3 regions of the Weissella tructae genome follow, and region 1 is predicted to be linked to each of the others. Evidence: predicted binding sites of a transcription regulator. Region 1 holds the regulator's gene; each other region holds the start of a gene.
What was found. Region 1 encodes Rex, which represses fermentation and respiration genes when NADH is low (regulators of the CRP and FNR family bind a similar motif). Its sites were predicted from a motif close to TTGTGAANTANTTCACAA; they were not measured.
Positions count from the first base shown of each region.

Region 2: the regulator Rex is predicted to act here: its motif matches at 3,127-3,144, upstream of WS08_RS05170 (2,3-butanediol dehydrogenase).
Region 3: the regulator Rex is predicted to act here: its motif matches at 4,972-4,989, upstream of adhE (bifunctional acetaldehyde-CoA/alcohol dehydrogenase).

Region 1 covers NZ_CP007588.1:930,859-939,145, reverse strand. Annotated here, with positions in the region: gene htpX (zinc metalloprotease HtpX) at 1-121, shown strand, start outside; gene rlmD (23S rRNA (uracil(1939)-C(5))-methyltransferase RlmD) at 249-1,616, shown strand; gene WS08_RS04530 (Gfo/Idh/MocA family protein) at 1,788-2,783, shown strand; gene WS08_RS04525 (DEAD/DEAH box helicase) at 2,794-4,134, shown strand; gene WS08_RS04520 (redox-sensing transcriptional repressor Rex) at 4,287-4,949, shown strand; gene WS08_RS04515 (class A sortase) at 4,970-5,689, shown strand; gene WS08_RS04510 (hypothetical protein) at 5,705-5,914, shown strand; gene WS08_RS04505 (metal-dependent transcriptional regulator) at 6,013-6,666, opposite strand; gene WS08_RS04500 (hypothetical protein) at 6,866-7,162, shown strand; gene WS08_RS04495 (cytidine deaminase) at 7,241-7,642, opposite strand; gene WS08_RS04490 (folate family ECF transporter S component) at 7,748-8,287, opposite strand, start outside.
Region 2 covers NZ_CP007588.1:1,054,744-1,063,030, reverse strand. Annotated here, with positions in the region: gene deoC (deoxyribose-phosphate aldolase) at 358-1,041, shown strand; gene WS08_RS05180 (phosphopentomutase) at 1,143-2,342, shown strand; gene deoD (purine-nucleoside phosphorylase) at 2,359-3,066, shown strand; gene WS08_RS05170 (2,3-butanediol dehydrogenase) at 3,384-4,430, shown strand; gene WS08_RS05165 (GtrA family protein) at 4,516-4,929, opposite strand; gene WS08_RS05160 (multidrug effflux MFS transporter) at 5,112-6,284, shown strand; gene WS08_RS05155 (2-hydroxycarboxylate transporter family protein) at 6,321-7,616, shown strand; gene WS08_RS05150 (APC family permease) at 7,762-8,287, shown strand, end outside.
Region 3 covers NZ_CP007588.1:1,248,872-1,257,158, reverse strand. Annotated here, with positions in the region: gene arcC (carbamate kinase) at 1-750, opposite strand, end outside; gene WS08_RS06200 (APC family permease) at 768-2,216, opposite strand; gene argF (ornithine carbamoyltransferase) at 2,290-3,372, opposite strand; gene arcA (arginine deiminase) at 3,415-4,650, opposite strand; gene adhE (bifunctional acetaldehyde-CoA/alcohol dehydrogenase) at 5,139-7,817, shown strand; gene WS08_RS06180 (exodeoxyribonuclease III) at 7,948-8,287, opposite strand, start outside.

The sequences.
Region 1 (8,287 bases):
TTCAGATTCGAGTGCGGGATTATACATTGGTGATCCATTGAAAAAGGGATCAGCGATGAATAGCCTATTCGATACGCATCCACCAATGGCAAGCCGAATTGCAGCCTTACGCGCAATGTAGGATAAAGCGGGCTGCTTGCAGCCTGCTTTTTTTATTTGACAAATTTAAGAACAAATAGCGGACGACCATAAAGTTATGCTATACTAGTCACTTATGGTTGTCGCAAAAACCAAAAGGAGAAAATGAAATGAAACGTAAAGCACCTGTTGTTAAGAATCAAGAAATTGAAGCTGATGTTATTGACATCACATACGAAGGAAACGGAGTCGTTAAGTTAGACGATTTTCCTATCTTCGTTACAAACGCTGTTCCTGGAGAACGCGTATTGGTTGGGGTTACTAAAGTTGCAAGTACATACGCCTTTGGACGTGTAATCAAGCGCTTGGTTGAATCACCAGACCGTAATAATGAAATCGAAGCAAACGCATTGTTGACTGGTATTGCCCCATTGGCACACTTGAACTACGATGCACAATTGAAGCACAAGCAAAAGCAAGTTGCGGACGTTTTCAACAAGCAACACGTTGACGTTGAAATCGCACCAACTATGGGGATGGATAACCCTTGGGGTTACCGTAATAAGGCTCAAATCCCTACACGTGAAATCAACGGATTGTTGACGACTGGTTTCTACCGTCGTGGATCACACCGTTTGGTTGAAATTGAAGACTTCTTGATCCAAGATCCAAAGATCGACGAAGCAATCTTGGTTGTTCGTGATATCTTGCGTAAGTACCACACTGAAGCGTACAACGAAGAAATCCACAAGGGAACAATCCGTAACATCATGGTTCGTCGTGGTTACTACAGTCATGAAATGATGGTTGTTTTGGTTACACGTTCAAAGAAGTTGCCATTGGCTGAAGTTATCGTACAAGACATTCGCGCTGCATTGCCTGAAGTTAAGTCAATTGTACAAAACGTTAACCAAGAAAAGACTAACGTTATCATGGGAGAAAAGAACAACATCCTATGGGGTAAGTCTACAATTAAGGATCAATTGCTAGGAAAGACTTTTGCCATCGGGCCAAACTCATTCTACCAAGTGAACCCACAAATGACAGAACGCTTGTACGAAATGGCTGCGCAAAAGGCTGAATTGAAGTCTACTGACACAGTTATTGACGCGTACTCAGGAATCGGAACAATTTCATTGGCGATTGCTGATCAAGTTAAGCAAGTTATCGGTGTCGAAATTGTTGCTGGTGCCGTTGACGACGCCAAGCGTAACGCTGACATCAACAACATTAAGAACGTTAAGTTCGAACTTGGTAAGGCTGAAGAGAAGATGGTTGAATGGCAAGACGCTGAAGTTGCGCCGGATGTTATCTTCGTGGATCCTCCTCGTAAGGGATTGACTGAAGAATTGATCGTGGCTGCGACTGGTATGGCACCAGAACGTATCGTGTACATTAGCTGTAACCCAGCAACATTGGCACGTGACGCCGTTCAAATCATTGAAAATGGTTACCACATCAAGGGTGATGTACAACCAATTGACCAATTCCCACAAACAACACACGTGGAATCAATCACAGTGTTTGAAAAGAACTAATTATGAAAACATCTTTTGTTTATGTAAGCAAAAGATGTTTTTATTTTGACTAGTGATAGTCGGCAATGAGTAGCCTTGTTACACCAGTCTTTAAGGTTGAATATGCTATAATTAAACAAGCATTTAAACGCTAAGAAACGTTTATGAGATAGAAAGACAAGGAGATCAGACATGACACTAAAATTAGGAATTATTGGAACTAACTGGATTACTAAGATGTTTGTTGAAGCAGCCCATCAAACAGGTCGCTATGAACTAACACATGTTTACTCACGAAATGCAGAAAAGGGGGCAGCGTTTGCGGCTGACCTAGGTGCGACTGTTGATGTATTCACTGATTTAGATTTGTTTTATGCCAGTGGCGTTGATGTTGTGTACATTGCGTCACCTAATAGTTTGCACTTTGAACAAGCAAAGGCAGCAATTATGCATGATGTTAGCATCATCGTTGAAAAATCAATTTTCTCAAATCCAACAGAATTTGAAATGATTTATGATTTGTTGCAACGTCATCCTAAGGTACGCATGTTTGAAGCTGCGCGTCATATCTATCAACCAACCTTTAAGGCGATTGAAAAACAAGTGCAAGAAATGCCGGTGATTTCCGGTGGAACATTTGTTTACGAAAAGTACTCATCTCGTTTCGATGCCTATTTAGCAGGTGAAGAACCCAATGTTTTGACACGTGAATTTAGTGCTGGGGCATTGACTGACTTGGGTGTATACCCAATTTATGCCATTGTAAAATTGTTTGGACTACCTACAGAAAGTCATTATTACCCAACTTTGTTGCGTAATGGTGCAGATGGACGTGGGACAGCTATTTTACAATACCCAGACTTTAACATGGTCGCAGAATTTGGTAAGATGAGTAATTCATACCAAGATACAGAAATTCGTGGCCGCAAGGATACTTTGATTGTTGATAGTATTGCAGAACTTGATGGGGCTGTATACATTGACGAATCAGGTGAACGTCACGATATCGCACAACCTGGACAAGATAATCCAATGGTTGTTGAAGCAGAAGTATTTGCGGATATGCTAGAAAAGCGTACGGAAACAGAAACAGAATACAATGAACTCTTAATGCTTAGTCAACGTGTAAATCTAGTTTTGACAGCATTACGTCAATCAGCGGGCATTGTGTTCCCGGCTGATAAGTAAAGGAATAGACATGGATACACGTTTTGAAGAGAAATTAAAAGCAACAGGAATTACGGATTGGACACCAATTCAAACAGCTGTTGCAGAACCAATGGCTAATGGCGTATCAATTAACGCATTGGCACCAACTGGAACAGGAAAGACTTTGGCCTTTACATGGCCAATTTTGCCAACATTGACACCTGAAGATGGGGAACAATTGTTGGTATTGGCACCATCACAAGAATTAGCGATGCAAACAACACGTGTCATGCGTGAATGGGCAACTGTACTTGGATTACGTGTTTTGTCTGTTACTGGTGGCGCAAACGTTAAGAACCAATTGGATCGTTTGAAGAAACATCCAGAAATTATCGTCGGAACACCAGGTCGTGTATCTGAATTGGTACGTGCCGGAAAGTTAAAGTTACACCGCTTACGTACGGTTATCTTAGACGAAGCGGATGAATTGCTTCGTGAAGAGACGCAAGAACAAATTGAACAAGTTTGGCGTGCCGCGAAAGACGATGACATTCAAGTGGCATTGTTTGGAGCAACAGCAGTAGATGAAGCCATCCCTGCTAAGATTTTCTCTCGTGAATTTGAAACAATTGACCAACGTGACGTGCCAATTCCAACACGTATTAAGCACGAATTCTGGTTAACAGCTAACGACCAACGTAACAAGCGTTTGCGTCAATTAGCATCACAAAAGAATTTCCAAGCAATGGTATTTTTCAATACAACTAAGCAATTGAAAAACACAGCTAACTTTTTGGCACACGAACACATTGGAATGGCAACATTGGTTCGTGGAGACTCTAGTTCAACACGTGAAAAGGCCATGCGTGCTTTCCGCGAAGGAAAGTCAAAGTTCCTTTTGACAACTGATGTGGGAGCTCGTGGACTAGACATTCCAGGTCTACCAGCGGTTATTAACTTCGATTTGCCTCGTATGGGTGAAACGTATACACATCGTGCTGGACGTACTGGACGTATGTCTCGTGAAGGTGTTGTGATTTCTTTCGGTAATGATCACGACTTGCGTGAAATGCGTCGTATGGTTGCTGTTGAAATCGAACAAGTGACTGGACAACCTAAGTTGTTGACGAAGTCACGTGCAACTGCTGAACGTGCAGCTAAGCGTGAAGGTCGCCCTGAAAAGCGTGACGTAAAGGCAAAGTCTGTGAAAAAGACAGTTAAAACTGAGGTTACTGAAAAGGCTGAAGTTTCAACACGTTCTTCACAAACTAAAAAGTTTGTGAAAAATGAAGTGGCTGAAGTGCAATCACGTCAAGATCGTTTTGCACAAGAGAAAAAGGCGAAGCGTAAGCATCGTAAGAACAAAGGTAAGCCTAAGCCAAAGAACTAATATTTATCAACAGACATGCTTTTAGTAGAGTCTGTGAATAAAATAAATGTTAAATAATTCACATAATAACCCTACTATATGTTATAGTAGGGTTATTATATGTTATCTTCACGATTTCAATCCGACAGTATGTGAAGATTTAGGAGACCATTATGACTGATGAAATGAAAATGCAAACAACTGATAAAGCAATCCCAAAGGCAACCGCTAAGCGTTTGCCAATTTACTACCGATACTTGAACATTCTATTAGATTCAGGTGTAACTCGTATTTCATCAAATGAACTTGCGAAAGCCGTTAAATTTGATGCAGCGACAATTCGTCGTGACTTCTCATACTTTGGTGCACTGGGTAAGCGTGGTTATGGTTATGATGTTAAAGAATTGATGGAATTCTTTGGAGACATTTTGAACCAAGACAGCTTAGCTTCTGTGGCCCTAGTTGGGGTAGGTAACTTGGGACATGCTTTGTTGAACTTTAACTTCCACCAAAGCTCAAATGCGCGTATTTCTGCGGCCTTTGACGTTAACCCTGATATCGTTAACACGATTCAAAGTGGTGTGCCAGTTTACGATATGGATGAATTGGAAACACAAATTCGTGAACAACGCATTGAAGTTGCAATTTTGACTGTACCGGCGCCAGTTGCCCAAGAAATTGCGACGCGTTTGGCAGATGCTGATATTCAAGGTATCTTGAACTTCACGCCATTACGTTTGGATGTACCAAAGAATGTGCGTGTCCAAAACGTAGACCTTACCAATGAATTGCAAACTCTGCTATACTTTATTAATACGTTCGATGCGAACAATTAATTAAAGAGTAGGAGTACTGTATGAAAGCAATCGGTCAATTTTTTAAAAGTAAATTTATGCGCGTAACAATGTTTATTGTTCTAATTACAATTTCATTGGCATTAATTTTTCATAATCAGATCGCACACTTCGTGCTACAAAATTTCCGCCCAGAGGTCAGTCAAACAACGATTGAAGCCGCAAGTAAGGAAGATGCAAAGTACGAATGGCGAGATGTTAAATCATTAACAGCAGAGCAAATTTTGCAAGCGCGGATGAATGCTGGAAAAGTAAACTTTGTTGGATTTATTGCGATGCCTGAAATTGGTTTATCAGTGCCAATTGCTAATGGGATTGATGATCTTGTCTTGTCACTTGGGGCAGGAACAATGTATCCCGATCAAAAGATGGGTGAGGGGAATTATTCTCTATCAAGTCACTTTATCCAAGGTGAAAGTGGTAAGACATTAATGTTTTCTCCGTTGTACTATGAAGGAAAAGTAGGACAAAAAATCTATTTGACGGATATGAAGAAGGTCTATGAATACACTGCGACAGATTTGGAACGAATCAAGAGTACAGATGTACAATGGACACATGATATTCCAGGTAAAAAGGTCATTACTTTAATTACTTGTAATTACACGGCTGAAGCTGGACGTGTCATGATGCAAGGTGAGCTAACGAAGACGTACGATTGGGATAGTGCGCCAAAGGAAGCTAAAAATGCCTTTACTGCAGATAATCGTTGGATTAAATAATAGGGGGACAAATACATGAAGGAATTACGTGTATCAAAGAAAGAAGTACGACAACAAAAGACAACACCAATGACAAAGATGAAGATGTTTACAGAAGCACTTTCTATCTTCTGGGTAATCGCATTAGCTGGTTACCAAGTATTGCGTGCTTTGTACCGTTTGAAGCGTTTGAAGAAGGCTTACAAGACTTCTAAGAAGTTAAAAGAGCAATCAAAGGCGAAGTAATAAAATGCATAAAAAAAGACGTATCCTCGGGGATACGTCTTTTTTGTTTAACTAGAGATACTGCGTTTTAAATGATAGCTATCAAACAATCTAGTGTGTTAAACAATGTAGATGAATGATGCTGCGTGCTGTGTGATTTGTAGTTCACGTTCACCGTTTTCTAGAATCATAGGACCTTCAAATGGTAGGCGTGCTTTAATCTTCCATGTTGAATTTAGTGGAAGATCAACCGTTTCAACGTATTGTAGTAGCTCAAGGTCTTCCGTGTAACTCTTCATTGTGACTTCTTGTCCGTCAGCAGCGTCAATTAACTTTGTCCAGTGTTCTGGTTCGTAATGATTTTCGTTGTCTGGAATCATCAAACCATGTGGGCTGTAGCTAGGGTTGCCTAAGAAGTTGTCTAGGGCGTCCATAAGCAAACCACTGGCATCATGGTCAAGGTGATCAGCGTTTTCGTGGGCAACTGATACAGGGAGCTTCAAATTGTCCACAATGAATGTTTCAAACAAACGGTGTGATCGGATTAGGCGTAGGGCGGTTTGACGTCCTGGTTCGGTTAGTGTCACACCATAGTATGGTACGACGCTAACTTCACCCGCTTCTTGCAACTTAGCAAGCATGTTAGACACTGATGAAGGTGTCACATGCAAATGGTCAGCGATTTGGTTGTTAGAAATTTTAGTTGTTTCATCACCACCACTTAGTTCTAAGATAGTTTGCAGATATTGGGTTTTCGAAACTGAGTCGCTCATTATAATGCCTCTTTTTTTAATATAAATTATTTAATGTCCTATTATACCACGCTATAAATTCAATGTCCTTTAATGTTTTATAACCTAGATGAAAACATTATTTAGTTATTGTGTAATTTATGTGAGAGTGATAAGATAATTAATGGTTAAACCAACGACATAGAGCAAGAGTTTTGGCGGCACATTTAAGGAGACGTATATGAGCCTAGAAAACCCACTTATTCATAATGACGATTTAACACAATTACTGTCCCATAGAAATATAGCGTGTGAACAACGTCAAGAGCTTGAAACAGCAATTCAATCTTTCACACAATACCCACCAATTATTTTTGTCGGACGTGTGATGGACAGCTGTGTATATCGAATCGGTGTCAATGAAGTCAGCCACCATACTATGTTAAAATTTGACACGACCGAACTACGTGATCGTTTTGCCCAACATTTTGAAAAATTATGTACGGGAAACGGTCTATCATTACAACAATCATTCTAAAATTTTTTTGCGGAAATGATTCGTTGATTTAACTAAAAATGACGTCCTTATGTGTAGACATAAGGACGTCATTTCGTTTTAATCGGTATAAGCATTCAGCCAATGATGTGGGGTTAATTCACGTAGTGATACGTATTCCACAGGCGAATTACTCGTTGTGATGGCACATAGAACATCTGGTCCCCAGAAGAGGAGGCGTTCTTGGCAAATACCACATGGCGTCAGCACCTTAAAAGGTGCATGTTCGTTATCACGAACAAGACATAGGGTGTGCGTAATTGATGTCTTTAAACGTGCGGCTTCAAGATAAGCACCTGTTTCCATACATACATTCACACCAATATTTTCGAATTCGGGTGAAATACTCGTTAGGATTGTACCATCTTCCAACAATACACCAGCAGCACCGCCCCAACCAGTGGGGTAATGGTCTTCTACAAGTGCCACAATACTCTCAAAGAGTTTTTGGGTTTCAATCATATCCTGGCCTCCTAGCATAGGTATCTGGAAATCAGTATAGCAAACTATCGTAAATAGACACTAAAAAACCACCTCAGTCATATGAACTGAAGTGGTTAGTAAATATTAATTAAAAACGCGTTGCATTAGTTGTCCCAATGACTTGTTGTTTAAGATTGTGTGAATCAAAACAACTTGAATCGGGAACATCATAATTTGTTTTAGACCACGGATTTCAATCATCTTCATGATTGCATTGGGGTCAGTGATGTTACCCATCATGATGACCCAAAGCGTATTCAAAATTGTGTTTACAATCAACAAGACAAGCGCAACAGTAACCATTGTACGTACCCAGCTAATGTGTTCACGATTGTAAAAAGAAATACCGTAGATCAAAGCCCCTAGAATTGCTGAAATCATGAATCCAAAGAAGAATGCATGACCATTAATTGCCGTTGAGATAAGATCCTGCACAATGGCAGTCAATACACCCCAATAAGGGCCAAACCAGTGAGCAATAACAGCAACAATAATGAAGCCGAAACCGATTTTTAGGAAATTTGGACCAACTGTAAAGCGGCCAATCAATAGTTGGAGTGCCAACAAGATCCCTAAAAGAGCGACTGCACGGGGGTTAAGCCGTGTGAAATATGATTCTAATGT
Region 2 (8,287 bases), 120 kb from region 1:
CAAAAAGATAGTGTTATTTTATGGTTTTTTTAATGGTATAGATATACCAGAATAGGGTGTTTGATATTGTGAAAAAACGATTTACGTTGGTGGGGAGATTACTTATATTCAGTTGTTTTTTCTGCTATACCATTTAGGTTGGACTAGCTGATATTTTTTCAATGGTTTGCCGGTTCGTCGATGAAATGAAAGCGTTTTTATTTTTAATTGACAAACAGCCAACATGTCTTTAAAATCAATGTTGTAAGCGGTTGCAAATACCGCAGCGGGTGACAGTGGTGTGGCGCGGAGACTGTCGATAATTTGAGGGCTAGGGCAATCTCAAAATAACTTAATATTTTATGAGGAGATTGCGTTATGACAATGACACTAACTGACCTAGCAGGCACAATGGATCACACCCTATTGAAGGCCAATGCAACACGAGAACAAGTGTTAGAAATTGCAGCAGAAGCAAAGACCTATGGTTTTGCTTCTGTTTGTATTAATCCTTATTGGGTAGCAACTGTCGCGGAGGCATTAAAGGGAACTGATGTCGCCACCTGTACAGTGATTGGTTTCCCTTTGGGAGCAAATACAACAGCAATTAAAGTAGCGGAAACAATTGATGCGATTGAAAACGGCGCAACTGAAGTTGACATGGTGATTAATGTTGGTGAATTAAAGGCCGGTAATGTGGCCATGGTAACTGATGAAATTCATCAATTAGCTGAAGCAGCTCATGCCCGTCACGCTATTCTAAAGGTCATCATTGAAACAGCCTTGTTAACACCAGAAGAAATTGTGTTGGCAAGTCAAGCGACACGTGATGGTGGTGCAGACTTTGTTAAGACATCAACTGGTTTTTCAACTGGTGGTGCTAAGATTGCGGATGTTAAAGTGATGCGTGAAACTGTGGGTCCTGACTTAGGGGTGAAAGCCTCTGGGGGTATCCATACACGAGAAGAAGCATTAGCTATGCTTGACGCTGGCGCAAGTCGTCTAGGTGTCAGTGCTTCTGTCGCGATTATGAATGAAGAAGATTATACTGGCGATTATTAAACAGCCAATGAAACAAAATTAAAAGCAAGCCGAGACGTAGCGTTGCTACACTGACTTGAGAATTATATGTGAACGTTTTCTGTTAAAAGGGAGAGTAAACGATGGCTTATAAGCGTGTTTTTAGTATTGTGTTAGATTCAGTAGGAATTGGCGCTGCGCCCGATGCAGCGAAGTATGGAGATGTCGGATCAGATACACTTGGACATGTGGGGGCACATTTTCAAGGAAATTTAAAATTACCTAATTTACAAAAATTAGGGTTAGGGAATATTGCACGTCCTACGCCAATTATGGGCGTAGCACCCGTTGAGACTCCAATTGGAGATTTTGGCGTTATGCAAGAAACATCAGCAGGAAAAGATAGTATGGATGGTCATTGGGAAATGATGGGCTTGCCGGTTGAAACGGAATTAGCAACCTATCCGAATGGTTTTCCAGCTGAAATTATGGATGAATTAGCCGCATTTTCAGGGCGACCTTTATTGGTTAATCGCCCCTATTCTGGGACTGATGTCATTCGTGATTATGGACAAGAAGCAGTTGATACAGGCGCGTTAATTATTTACACGTCTGGGGATTCTGTCTTGCAAATTGCAGCCCACGAAGATGTGGTGCCATTAGATGAGTTATATCGTATTTGTGAATACGCCCGAAAGTTGGTCAATCAAGCGCCTAATATGATTGGACGAATTATTGCCCGACCATTTATTGGAGCGGATAGTCTATCGTTTAAGCGTACAGCGAATCGTCATGACTTTACGCTGAAGCCAACAGGCCAAACAGATTTGAACCGCTTGTCAGATGCAGGGGTTCAAGTGGTTGGTATTGGGAAAGTAAATGATATTTTTTCTGGTGAAGGTATTCTTGAAGGGGTACACACTGAATCAAATATGGATGGGATGGATCAAGTCGATAAATGGGTGGCAACGGACTTTAGTGGTTTCGTCTTTGCTAATTTAGTTGATTTTGATGCCATGTATGGTCATCGTCGTGACCCTCAAGGGATGGGGGAAGCCTTAATGGCGTTTGATGCACGACTAGGTGATGTTTTGCAGCATCTTCACGCGGATGACTTGTTGTTGATTACAGCTGATCATGGGAACGACCCTGGCTTTAAGGGGACTGATCATACGCGTGAACAAGTACCTTTGTTGGCCTATTCACCAAGTATGGTGGTCGGTCATGACTTAGGTGTCCGGCATTCATTTGCGGACTTGGGACAAACAATACTCGCTAATTTTGGTGTAGCAGGTGGGCCTGCCGGAACATCATTTTTAACGGAACTAACAAACGGGAAATAATTGGGAGGATATCAAAATGACACCACATATCAACGCCAACGTAGGTGACTACGCCGAAACAGTTTTGTTGCCAGGAGATCCATTGCGTGCCAAGTATATTGCGGACACATTTTTGGAAGATGTTGTGCAAGTGAATGATGTTCGTGGCATGTTGGGATTCACTGGAACTTACAAGGGACACCGCGTTTCGGTACAAGGTTCAGGAATGGGAATTCCATCTATGTCTATTTATGTGAATGAATTAGTCAGCGTCTACGGTGTGAAGAACATTATGCGTGTGGGTTCATTTGGTGCGATGGCTGATGATATCGAATTGGGGGATGTTGTTTTAGCATCTGGTGCGTCAACTGATTCAGCGGTCATTGCGCAAACGTTTGGACCAGGTATTTATTGGTCAGCAACGCCAGACTTTGCCTTATTGGACACAGCTTTTCATAAGGCCAAGGAATTGAATGTTCCAGTTAAAGTGGGTAATATCTTTGCGGCAGATCGTTTCTATAACGATGAAATTGATATGAATAAGCTAAAGGATTACGGCGTATTGGGAACAGAAATGGAAGCGGCTGGTCTTTACTTACTAGGTGCGAAATTACATTTCCGTGCCTTGGATGTCTTAACCGCTTCGGACCATATTTACCGTGATGAAGCCCTATCACCAGAAGAGCGTCAAACATCATTCAAGGATATGATGTTGGTTGCTTTGGAAACGGCGTTGACGCTATAAAGGCAGGGGATTTTGAACGGTTGAATCACTTTAAATATTGATCGTATCAGGGTGGTTATATCGTGAATTAAAACACAATTAATCATCATTTAGATGACGTCATATATTGTTTTGAACAATCTATTTTTAATTTAAAATCTGAACATCGTCCTGTTTGACGGTGTTCTTTTGTTTTTAGGGGCTTTGTTCGTGAAAAAAGGTGGCGTATAAAAAGAATGTGAAAAAAGTAACATTTATGCTTGCTTTTTGATTTTAAAAGTTTAAAATATGAAGTGTAGAGAGATATAAACAAGACAAAGTCAATGGGGGGCTTAATGATGAAAGCAGCAGTATGGCATGGTGTAAAGGATGTTCGAGTAGAAGACGTAGAATTGAAGCCAACGAAGGACAACGAAGTTGTCGTTAAGGTGGCCTATGCTGGTATTTGTGGAAGTGACTTGCACGAATATTTGGAAGGACCCGTTTTCATTCCTGTTGAAAAGATGGATGCATTGACTGGTGGACAAGCACCAATCACAATGGGACACGAGTTCTCAGGTGTGGTAGAACGTGTTGGTAAAGATGTGACAAAGGTTAAGGTTGGAGATCATGTCGCAGTTAACCCAACTGTTACCCACATGGATTCAGCAGATGATGTTGATGTTTACGATGGTTACAGCTTCTTGGGATTGAGTACTGATGGTGGATTCACTGAATTGGTTAACGTACCTGAAGTGAACATCTACCCATTACCAGAAGACTTCTCACTTCGTTTGGCCGCCACAATCGAACCAGCTGCCGTAGCGGTGCAAGCTGTTAAAGAAGGTGGTTTGAAGTTTGGACAAAAGGTTGTTATCTTCGGTTCAGGACCAATTGGTGTACTAGTCGCTGCGGCAGCGAAGGCTGCTGGAGCCACTAAGATTGTGGTTGTGGACCTATCAGATGTTCGTTTGGAAAAGGCCTTGGCAATGGGCGCAACAGATGTAATCAACCCAGCCAAGGTTGAAGATACTGTGGCCGCTATTAAGGAAATCATCCCAGGTGGTGCGGACGTATCATTCGAAGTTGCCGGAGTTCAAGCAACATTTGAACAAGCAATTGACAGCACAAAGCCACGCGGAACATCAGTTATCGTGTCAATCTTTGCAAAGCCAATCTCATTCAACCCAATGCAATTGATGAATTCAGGAGTTAAGCTAACAACAACGATTGCTTACTCACGTGAATCATTCCAACAAACAGTTGATTTGGTTAGCCAAGGATTACTAGATGTTGCGCCAGTTATTACTGACGAAATTGTCTTGGATGACATTGTCACTAAGGGATTCGAATCACTAACAACAGACAAGTCACAAGCTAAGATTTTGGTTGATTTGTCAAAATAAGCATGACGAAATAAAAATGACATAAAAAAGAAGGTGAACGACAGGCGTTCACCTTCTTTTTATTTTTTCGTGGGGGACGAAAGGATTATGCGTCCATTTCGTTCTTTTTGAAAATTAACTTACTTGCCAGATAGTTCGCAATCAAAATCAGGACTTGAACAATTAGCTTCCATAGATAAGCATCACCGTTTAACACGCTGACCCCAATCCAAAGCACCACGATTTCCATTCCCAGTGTTCCTAGACGGGCACCGTAGAAATTAATCCCTTCTTTAAGAAGTGTTTTGAATCCGCTAGTCTTTGAGTGGAAAACAAAGTACTTATTCACAAAGAAGGCAAAGGTTACAGAAATGATCCAAGATAGGACATTACTAACTTGATAGTTTATATCCCAAACAGCCAAGAACAGAGCGTATGAACCTAGACTAATCAGGGTCGTCATGACTCCCCAAAAAAGATATGAGATGATGTGAGCATATTTATCAATAAGTTGGCGCATGATGACTTCCTGTTTCTATAATATTTATGTTGAGTATACCAAAGTCAAACACTTCTAACAAATATGTGGCGCTAGGCTTAAGAGAAATACAGGAAAAATCAATGGATGGTTTTGTTTAAGGTGTAAATGTGAAATAATGAAAGACAATGTAAACATTTAGAATGGAATAGGAGGCACTGCTTGTGGCACGACAAAAATTAGGAGCATTGCAATTATTTTTATTGGGAATCTTGAGTGCATTTGGACCACTGTCTTTAGATTTGTATCTACCTGGGTTACCAGAGATGCAACAAAATCTAAATACAACGCCCACGATGATTCAATTGACGATTACCGCATCCTTAATTGGACTGGCAATTGGACAAATTATTATTGGCCCATGGTCTGACCGTGTTGGTCGTCGACGAGCCCTTTTGGTTGGTGTGGGAATCTTCACTTTAGCAACGGTGGGGATTATTTTGACACCGAATATTTATGGCGTGATCTTATTCCGATTTATTCAAGGTTTAGGTGGATCCGCTGGGATTGTTCTATCGTTAGCAGTGATTGCGGATTCGTTTGAAGGCTTGCAATTAACACGTAATGTCGCATTAAATCAAATGATTAATGGTGTCTTTCCGATTGTGGCACCAGTCATTGGTGGTGTAATTATTGCGTTATCACACTGGCAAATGACATTTATTGTGTTGGCCGTTTTAGGCGCAGTATTATGGGTTGCTATTTATACCAGCTTACCTGAAACTGCCCCAGAATTTGATAATAGTCACGCACAAATGACACCGAAGCAAACCTTCAAGACATTGTGGTCAAACAAAGGCTTTATGTTTATGGCCTGGACCCAAGCATTTATGATGGCTGGTTTGTTCGCTTACATTGCTGGGTCAACATTTGTTTTGGAAACCATCTATGATTTAAGCATTTTACAATTTTCGATTGTGTATGCCATTAATGGGCTGGGGATTCTAATTGCGGCGCATATTTCAGCGAAATTAGCGGCTAAGATGGGCGAATATCATGCCTTAGGGGTATTTGTGATTATCTCATTGATGGGTGGTAGTTTAGTTTGGTTGAATGTCGTGTTATCTAACCATGTCTTACTGATGTGTTTGGCATTCTTCTTAATTGTGGCACCAGTTGGAGGTGTCAGCAGTTTGACAACATCAATTGCGATGCAACATGTGCAAACAGGAACCGGAGCGGCATCTGGGATTCTAGGTTTGATGCGTTATGCAATGGGGGGATTAGTTTCGCCATTAGTTGGTTTGATGGGCGCAGACTCATTGATTCCATTAGCTATTGTGATTGCAGTTGTCCAAGTTTTGGGAACGATGATGTACTTAAAATCTCGCCCATAAAAAATAAGTGATGTGAATAAAGGAGTCGTAGCAACTATGGTAGCACTGAGTAAATTAACTAATACACTAAAAACTTATAAAATTGATGGTATTAGTCTATTGATGTACGCCATTATGATTAGCTTAATGATTTTTTTGATTCATGTAGGCGCTTATCCAACTAATTTGTTGGGCAATCTATTCTTGGTATTTGTGACGGGAAACTTGCTGTATACGATTGGGTCAAGTATTCCATTTTTTAACCAATATCTAGGTGGGGGTGCGGTCTTTACGTTAGTAGGGACATCGTTACTCGCGATGACGGGCGCAATTCCGGCATATTTAGTTGATTCAGTTGAGCTATGGTTAAGTGACAGTAAATTTATCGACTTTTTTATCATTTCATTGATTGTTGGATCGATTTTAGGGATTAGTCGCCATGTGATTGGGCCAGTTGCGATTCGTTTTTTGCCAGTCGCTTTTCTATCTATTATGAGTACGTTACTGATTCTAGCCTTTGTGGCTTATGTCCTTGGGTTTGATATCAACAAAGCCATGCTATATGTTGCTTTCCCAATTATGGGCGGTGGTATTAGCGCTGGGGCAATTCCCTTGTCTGAACTATATGCATCAACTTTTGGTGCAAGCCGTGATTATCTATCAACAATTTTACCGGCTGTTATATTGGGAAATATTTTTGCCATTATTGTTTCTGGTTGGGTTACAAACAGGGCGCAAGGTACAAAATTAGATGGTCAGGGTAATTTATTGCGTCGCCACTTTAATCGATTACATGAGAAAACGCTGGTCGATAATGCGAATGCCCAAAATTTTGGAATTGGCTTGATGGTTATTTTAACCATCTATATGATTGGAACGGTTTTACATTACGTATGTCCAGTGATTAATCGTTATGCATTTATCATTGTGGTTGTGATGATTATTAAATTTTCTGGTCGAATGTCAGTAGAATATGAAGATGCGGCGGTAGCCTTTAGCCAAATTATTACCAAAAATCTAACACATGCTGTCTTAGCAGGGGTTGGACTAACCAAATTAGATTTACACGTTGTCTTTGCAACTATTTCATGGAAGTTAGTCTTATTAGTCGTTGTGAGTGTTTTGACAATCACCATCGTGGCAGGGTGCTTGGGCTACTTAATGGGACTATATCCGTTGGAATCGTCTGTTGTAGCAGGTTTAGTTAATAATTCAATGGGTGGCACAGGTAATCTAGCCGTCCTAAGTGCCTCTAATCGATTAAATTTGATGGGATTTGCCCAGATGGGAAATCGATTAGGCGGCTCGCTAACCCTAGTTATAGCAGGGGGTTACATTGCATTGTTTACGTAATGCAAACTGAAGGTGTAAGGAATATTAACAAATAATTTTATTTATGTTTTTTTTAAGTGCTATAATGAGCGGTACTCAAAATTACGACTGATGTTTAAGCAGCGTAATCAGACAAATAAATTTAAACGAATTAGAGGATACAAACATGAGTAATACGACTAATCCGCAAGGATTGAACCGTACGATGACTCTAATTCCTGCCATTTCAACAGTCATGGGGACTGTTATCGGAGCAGGAGTTTTCTTTAAAGCATCAAACGTCGCTGAAGTAACTGGGTCAACAAGTATGACATTGTTGGTATGGCTATTAGGTGGTTTAGTTAGTATCGCAGCCGGTTTGACGGGTGCTGAACTAGCTGCTGCAATTCCAGAAACTGGTGGAATGCTAGTTTATATCGAACGTGCATATGGGAAGCTATGGAGTTTCTTACTAGGTTGGGCACAAGTAATTATTTACTTCCCAGCTAGTATTGCAGCCAAAGGGGTAATCTTTGGAACACAAGTTGTGAACTTGTTCCACTTGGGAACAAACATGATTGTGCCTGTTGGAATTGCCGCGTTAGTTTTTGTGACATTGGTTAACTTCTTGGGATCAAAGGTTGCTGGAAGCTTCCAAACAATTACATTGGTCTTTAAGTTAGTGCCATTGGCATTAATCATTATCTTCGGAT
Region 3 (8,287 bases), 320 kb from region 1:
AGTACCAAGCGCTTGTTGGTCCTCTTTACCGAAGTTAATCATGGCTTGATCAATCGCTGTTAAGATAATCAATTCGTCAGCCTCAACAACTTCAGCAAGTTTAGCAGACGTAAAGTCCTTATCGATAACCGCTTCAACACCAACATATTGGTTGTTTTCGCGGATAACTGGGACACCACCACCACCACCGGCAATTAGAATTTCACCAGCGTTAGCTAATGCTTCCACTGCAGATGCTTCTACGATACCGATTGGTTCTGGTGATGGGACAACGCGACGGAAACCACGTCCAGCATCTTCTACGAATTGCCATTCAGGATGTTCAGCTTGTAGGGCTGCGACTTCTTCTTGGTTGTAGAATTGACCGATAGGCTTAGTTGGGTGTTGGAATGCAGGGTTGTTCTTGTCTACTAGTGTTCGCGTGAACAATGCAGCGACGTTATTGTTGGGAAGTTCGTCGTTTAAAGCATTAGCAAGCCAGTAACCAATTTCACCTTGCGTCATTGCCCCAACTGTATCAAGTGGCATTGCTGGGTTCTTTTCAGATGGGTTAGCCGTTTGTTGTAACATCAAGTTTCCAACTTGTGGACCATTTCCATGCGTGATAACAAGCTGTGTACCATCATGTGTTTGGACATAATTAGCAAGCTTCTTAGCCGTTGCTTTCAAAGCAGCTTGTTGGGCTGCTGCTGAGGCATCGTTAGTTAGAATGGCGTTACCGCCAAGAGCGAAAATAACACGTTTTTGCATAATAATATCCTTTCAATTTAACTCAATGTAATTGTCCCGTTGATTAGGGCAATAATTGTGAAGATGGCAGCAACAGTTGTGATACCGATAGTGATCCATTCACCACGTTTGATGTTAGGAATTCCTTGATGTTGTACATAGAAGATGAATCCCATTACCAAGATTAATGAACATAGTGCTAGGTATTGAATACCTGAAACAGCCACCGCAATGATTTCAAATAAGACAACAATCAAACCTGGGATAATCAAAGCAGTGCTCTTGCGCTTAATTCCAACTTGAAGTTGGAACAAACCGACGAAGAAGTAACTGATAACGATTGCGACCGTACATAAGCTCAAAGCGAAAATGTAGGCTGACTCTGTAAAGAACAAAGTGAAAATCAGTAACTGCATCAATACTTGGGTAAAAATCAAACTATTGACAGGGGCGCCAATTTCATTAGTTTTACCCATCCACTTAGGGAAGATGTTTTGTGATGATAGTCGTTGCAATGGTTCAACTGGTAGTAGGAACCAGCTAATCAAGGCACCAACTAGGGCGATAATCAAAGCCAAACTCATCAAAGCTCCACCAATTGGACCAACTGTTTGTTGTACGACGAAAACTAGGGCCGGTTCTTGAATGTTAGCTAATTCTTGTTGTGGCAACATACCAAATGGCAACAAAGTAATCACGAAGTACATAAAGAACAAGATAAATGTCGCAATCATTGTTGCCTTCGCAACATCTGATTTCTTTTGCGCACGATCTCCCATCATTGACGCACTTTCGATACCAACGAACAAGAAAATCATTGATAGGATTCCGGTACTGAATTGATTGTAGAAACTTTCACCAGTCATTTGACCGAATGAAAGATTTCCCATGTTGTTGGTAAATGATTCCCAGAAGTGGGCTGTAAATAGACCAGCTTGGAAGAAAATAATTCCAAACAACATGAAGGCAACTAATGAACCAACTTTGAAGAAGGTGATGATGGTGTTGAAATTCACCATGTTTTCAACACCGTACTTAATCACGAACCATGTCAAAATCCATGAAAAAGCGGATACAAATATAATTGTAACCAAGCTACTTCCATCGGCTAAAGGCGCTAGCGCGGGAATGTAAATTGAGAAATAACTAATTGCTTGACCTAACATCAATAAGAAGGCTAGGTTTCCACAAAATCCACTGACAAAGTAGGCAAAACCGGATGCAACGGCAGCGATTTTACCGCTACCTTCTAATGCATAGTCAGTGACACCGGTAAGCTTTGGGAATAAGTTTGATAGTGTTGCGAAGACCCACGCAAGGGATCCAATTCCCACCATCACGAATAACCAAGCTAAAATTGAGACACCGACGGTACTACCTTGTGCCAGTGTAGATGATACGTTGAAGACTCCGGACCCTAATGAACTCGTAACAATTCCACTAATTAAGGCCACGAGGCCTAGTTTCTTAACCTCTGCTTTTTCCATAATACTCTCTCCGTAAAATAAAAATGAATTGCAACACAATGTCACAATTCATTTTTTGCAACAAATTTAAGGCTTATTGCTTTGGATATAGAGACAAGTCACCCAAAGTTGCGACCATGATGGCCTTAATTGAGTGCTTGCGGTTTTCCGCTTCTTGGAAGTGACGTGCTTGTGGTCCTTCGAAAACATCGTTAGTGATTTCAATACCATCAGTACCAACTAGGTTAGGGTACTTTTCGTGTACGTCTTCCGCAACTGTTGTGTTCAAGTCGTGGAACGCTGGCAAACAGTTCATTGTAATCAAACCGTTGTCAAAGTGCTTAGACTTCTTTAGCAATGCCATGTTTACTTGGTAAGGCATCAATTGGTTCAAACGTTCTTCCCAATTGTCTTCTCCCATACTTACGAATACGTCATTGTAGATAACGTTAGCGTCAGCAACACCAGCGTCCAAATCAGCTGTAATCATTGGCTTTGCACCAGTTTCAGCAGCGTACTTGTTGGCGATCGCTTGAACTTCTTCTGTTGGTTGTAGGTCAGCAGGGGCAACGATGTGTACGTTAACACCCAACATTGATCCAGCAACTAGCAATGAGTTAGCGACGTTGTTACGTCCATCTCCAACGAAAGCCAAAGTCAAATCATTTCCTAAGTGACCAAAGTTTTCCTTTACAGTCATGAAGTCGGCAATCATTTGTGTTGGGTGCCATTCATCAGTCAAACCGTTCCAAACGGGCTTGTGGCGACCTTCAGTATCAACGGCATACTTAGCCATTAATTCCATGTCTGATTGTGCGAATCCACGGTATTCAATACCATCGGCCATACCAGCGAAGACGCGAGCAGAGTCAGCAACAGATTCTTTCTTACCAAATTGACTTGATGTTGGGTCAATGTAAACTGTGTTGGCTCCTAATTCATCACCACCAATTTCGAATGACAAACGTGTACGTGTAGATGTCTTGGCAAATAGCAAGATGATGCTCTTGTCATGCAAGTACTTCGTAACAACTGGCCCACCAGACTTTTGAGCTTCCAATTCGGCCTTCAATTCAATCGAAAGGTCAACTAATGCGTGCATTTCTGCGGGTGTGTAGTCGATTTCCTTCAAGAATGAACGACCTTGCATTGTTTGTAATTGTGCTAATTCAACCATTGTTATGCTCCTTTAATGTCTGTAATAAGTGTTTGTAGTGGGTTAGATGTTGTCACGCCAGATTGGTTGACTCATACAACGACCACCACCACGACCGCGGGCTAGTTCACTAGACTTGATTTGGTGAACCTTGATACCGTGTTCTTCCATCAACTTGATAGAGATGTAGTTACGGTCGTATGTGACAATTTCACCAGGTGCGATTGCCAAATTGTTTGATCCATCATTCCATTGTTCACGTGGGGCAACGATAGGGTCACCACCACCAGTTTCAATAAGGTCAAGTTCTGGCAAATCAAGAACTTCCATCAATGTCTTCTTCAAGTTTGTACGTGGGTGCAAAGTGACGTTTCCGTCCTTGTCCGGACGCAAGATTTGAATGTTCATCTTTCCGTCTTCATCCATAATTCCAGGGAAGACTGTGAATTGATCGTGGTTAACCATCGTGAACACTGTGTCCAAATGCATCATTGCGTGGTTGTGTGGAATTTCAATTGCCACAACAGTATCGAACTTGCTGTCAGGATTCTTGAACATTTCTTCAGCCAACGCTTGAATGGCACGACTTGATGTACGCTCTGATACACCGATTGCCAATGTGTGGTCGTTCAAGACCAATTCGTCTCCACCTTCAATACGTGAATCAGTATTACGGTCCAACCAAATATCGACCTTGCCGGCGAAACGTGGGTGATGCTTCATAACGAATTCAGTAATCAATGACTCAGGACGACGTGCGGCGAATGTCATACGGTTAATCGTCAAACCATTTCCCATCATGGCTTGTGGATCACGTGTGAAGTACGCATTTGGTAGTGGGTCAATCAAGAATGGGTTTTGTGCATCAGAACCAGATACGTCATGCAAGTTAGGTTCTTTTAGGTCAACCAATTCACGACGGATACCGGCGTAAATAGTTGCGACCATTGTGTGTAGATCTAATGAGTTTAAGTAGTCGCGGATGTCACGCATAGCGGCACCAGTGTAGTAGTGCTCATTTAGGTAACGTGTTAAGAACTCGTTACGGACTGCCTCGTCTTGTAAGACGTCTTCTAACAATTGTTCAATATAGACGGTTTCAACACCGTTATCTTGCAATGTCTTGGCGAAGAAATCGTGTTCCTCTTGCGCGATCTTTAGATATGGAATGTCATCAAACAATAGACGTTCCATTGTATCAGGCGTAATGTTTTCGATTTCGGCTCCGGGACGGTGTAACAAAACTGACTTCAACTTCCCAATTTCGGAATTCACTTGAATTGCTGGATTATCAATCATCATAAATCTCCTATTCGTCTAAACAGTTGTGAAAACACATTCAAACTCGATGAATATGTCGTAAGTTACTACTCGTTGAAAGCGCTTTCTGAGTACACATAAATCATAATACAACGACGAAAAAAAGAAAAGGGCTGTTTTAAAAATGGTAAATCGATTTAATGCTAATTAGTAGAATTTAAATCAGTTTAAATGCATTAAAATTCATATAATGAATAAGAATTCCTTTATATCAAGGGTTTGAGCGGTTTTTTGTTTTAAATTATTGGATACGAAAAAACAAATGAAAATATTTTCTGCTAATTTTTTAACAAAAACACGTTGTGATTTAAATCACAAAACGTGACAAATAACCTTACATGCTGATGAGAGTGCGTTAAGAATGATTATGTGATTTTATTCTCAAAGTCTGTTGACACGACTTTGTGAAGTGTTATACTAAGTGTGTAGAGAAGTAAGGGAAACGTTAAATAAAGGGGATTAAAAACATGAGCACAGATAAAAAGCAAGATATGACACAAGAAGAAAAGACAGCTGCAGCAGTTGCAATGACAGAAAAGTTGGTTGCGAATGCAAAGGAAGCATTACTTGAATTCCAAAATTACACACAAGAACAAGTTGATCGTATTGTAGAAGCAATGGCATTGGCCGGAGCTGAAAATTCATTATTGTTAGCACACGAAGCACACGATGAAACTGGTCGTGGTGTGGTTGAAGATAAGGACACAAAGAACAAGTTCGCATCTGAATCTGTATACAACGCAATCAAGCATGATAAGACAGTTGGGGTTATTGGAGAAGACAAGGTAACTGGTTCTGTTCAATTAGCAGCACCACTTGGGATTTTGGCAGGAATCGTGCCAACGACAAATCCAACATCAACGACAATCTTTAAGTCAATGATGACAGCTAAGACACGTAATGCGATTATCTTCGCTTTCCACCCACAAGCACAAAAGTCATCAGCACATGCGGCGCAAATCGTTTACGAAGCAGCGCTTGCAGCTGGAGCACCTAAGCACTTCATTCAATGGATTGAAAAGCCTTCTATGGAAGCAACAAATGCTTTGATTACGAACCAAGATATTGCCTCAATCTTAGCAACTGGTGGTCCTGGAATGGTTAACGCAGCGCTTCGTTCAGGAAACCCATCAATGGGAGTTGGAGCTGGAAACGGTGCGGTATACGTTGATGCCACAGCTAATGTAAATCGTGCGGTTGAAGATTTACTACTATCTAAGCGTTTTGATAATGGTATGATTTGTGCCACTGAAAATTCAGTTGTTATCGCTGAAGAAGTCTACGATGAATTTATGGCGCAAATGCAAGCACAAGGTGCTTACTTGTTACCAAAGAAGGAACACAAGAAGTTGGCTGACTATGTGTTTAAGGCAAATGCTGAAGGCTTTGGTGTAACTGGTCCGATTGCTGGAATGCCAGGACGTACAATTGCTGAAAATGCAGATGTTAAAATGCCAGCTGATAAGGATGTTATCTTGTTTGAACTAGATAAGAAGAACATCGGTGAAGCTTTGTCTTCAGAAAAGTTGAGCCCGCTTTTGTCAGTATATAAGGCAGGTTCACGTGAAGAAGGTGTTGAAATTGTGCAAGCTTTGTTGGATTACCAAGGAGCAGGACACAATGCAGCAATTCAAATTGGGGCACAAGACGACCCATTTGTGAAGGAATATGCAGATGCTATTGGTGCTTCACGTATTTTGGTTAACCAACCCGATGCACTAGGTGGAGTTGGAGATATCTATAACGATGCCATGCGTCCATCATTGACGCTTGGAACGGGATCATGGGGGAAGAATTCATTGTCACACAATCTATCAACAAACGATCTTTTGAATGTTAAGACAGTTGCCCAACGTCGTAACCGTCCGCAATGGATTCGCTTGCCAAAGGAAATTTATTACGAATCAAACGCCATTTCATACTTGCAAGACATGCCTGGTGTAGAACGTGCCTTTATCGTGGCTGACCCAGGAATGGTACAATTTGGATTCGTTGAAAAGGTCGCCGAACAATTAGCTTTGCGTCAAAGCCCAGTTAAGACAAGCATCTACGGAACGGTACAACCTGATCCAATGATTAGCCAAGCGGTTGATATTGCTAAGCAAATGCGTGATTTCCAACCGGACACTGTTATCTTGCTTGGTGGAGGTTCTGCACTTGATGCTGGTAAGATTGGACGTTACCTATATGAATACGCCCAAAACCATGAAGGTGTATTGGATGACGAAGCGCAATTGGCAGAATTGTTTGGTAAGTTGCAACAAAAGTTTATCGACATTCGTAAGCGTATTGTGACATTTGAAACGCAAACATTAACGCAAATGGTTGCCATTCCAACAACATCTGGAACGGGATCAGAAGTAACACCATTTGCGGTTATTACAGATGACGCAACACATGTTAAGTACCCATTGGCTGACTACGAATTGACACCACATGTAGCCATTGTTGACCCTGAATTCGTGATGACTGTACCTAAGCGTACAGTTGCTTACTCAGGAATGGATGCTTTGTCTCACGCGCTTGAATCATATGTTTCAGTAATGGCATCTGATTTCACTCGTCCATGGGCCTTGCAAGCTATTAAGTTAATCTTTGAAAACCTTGAGACATCATACAAGTACGATGCAAGCCATCCTTCTAAGGAAGGACAATCAGCTCGTGCCAACATGCACTATGCATCAACATTGGCAGGTATGTCATTTGCGAATGCCTTCTTAGGTATTAACCATGCCTTGGCACACAAGACTGGTGGAGCTTTTGATTTGCCACACGGACTATCAATTTCAATTGCCATGCCAGAAGTGATTAAGTTCAATGCTGTGAGTGGAAATGTAAAGCGTACACCATTCCCTCGTTACGAGACATACACAGCACAAAAGGATTACGCTGATATCGCACGTTACATTGGATTGACTGGTAAAGATGATGCTGCGTTAGTAGATGCATTGTTAGCTAAGATTAAGACATTAACAGATAACTTGGATATTGATGTGACATTGTCAGGTAATGGTGTCACAAAGCAAGACTTCGATGCACAACTAGATGGTTTGTTGGACTTGGTTTACGATGACCAAACAACAACGGCGAACCCACGTCAACCATACTTGTCAGACATCCGTAGCTTGTTAGAAAACCAATTCTAAGGCTAAAAATAAGTTAAACGAAAAGCCACCCTTAAACGGGTGGCTTTTTTATATATCCAAAAGATAGGGCGATGCATGCAACAAAAAAGCCATCTACAAACACATGTAGGTGGCTTGAATGAGATGTTTTTTACAGTGTGAAATCTTTCAATGAAAGTGTCACAGGGGCATGATCTTGGCGATCACCAGTATTTAAAATGCTTGTTTCATCAATATTATCAGCTAGGCGTTGTGATACTAGATAGTAGTCAATACGCCAACCAGTGTTGTTGATTTTTGATGTTTTAGACATTTGTGCCCACCATGAGTAAGCTTCAATCGTGTCGGGGTGTTGGAAACGGAATGTATCCACAAAGCCGGCACTTAATAGTGATGTAAAGCCAGCACGTTCTTCATCTGTAAAGCCAGCAGAGCGACGATTTGCCTTAGGGTTTTTCAAGTCAATGCTTTCATGCGCGACATTCATGTCC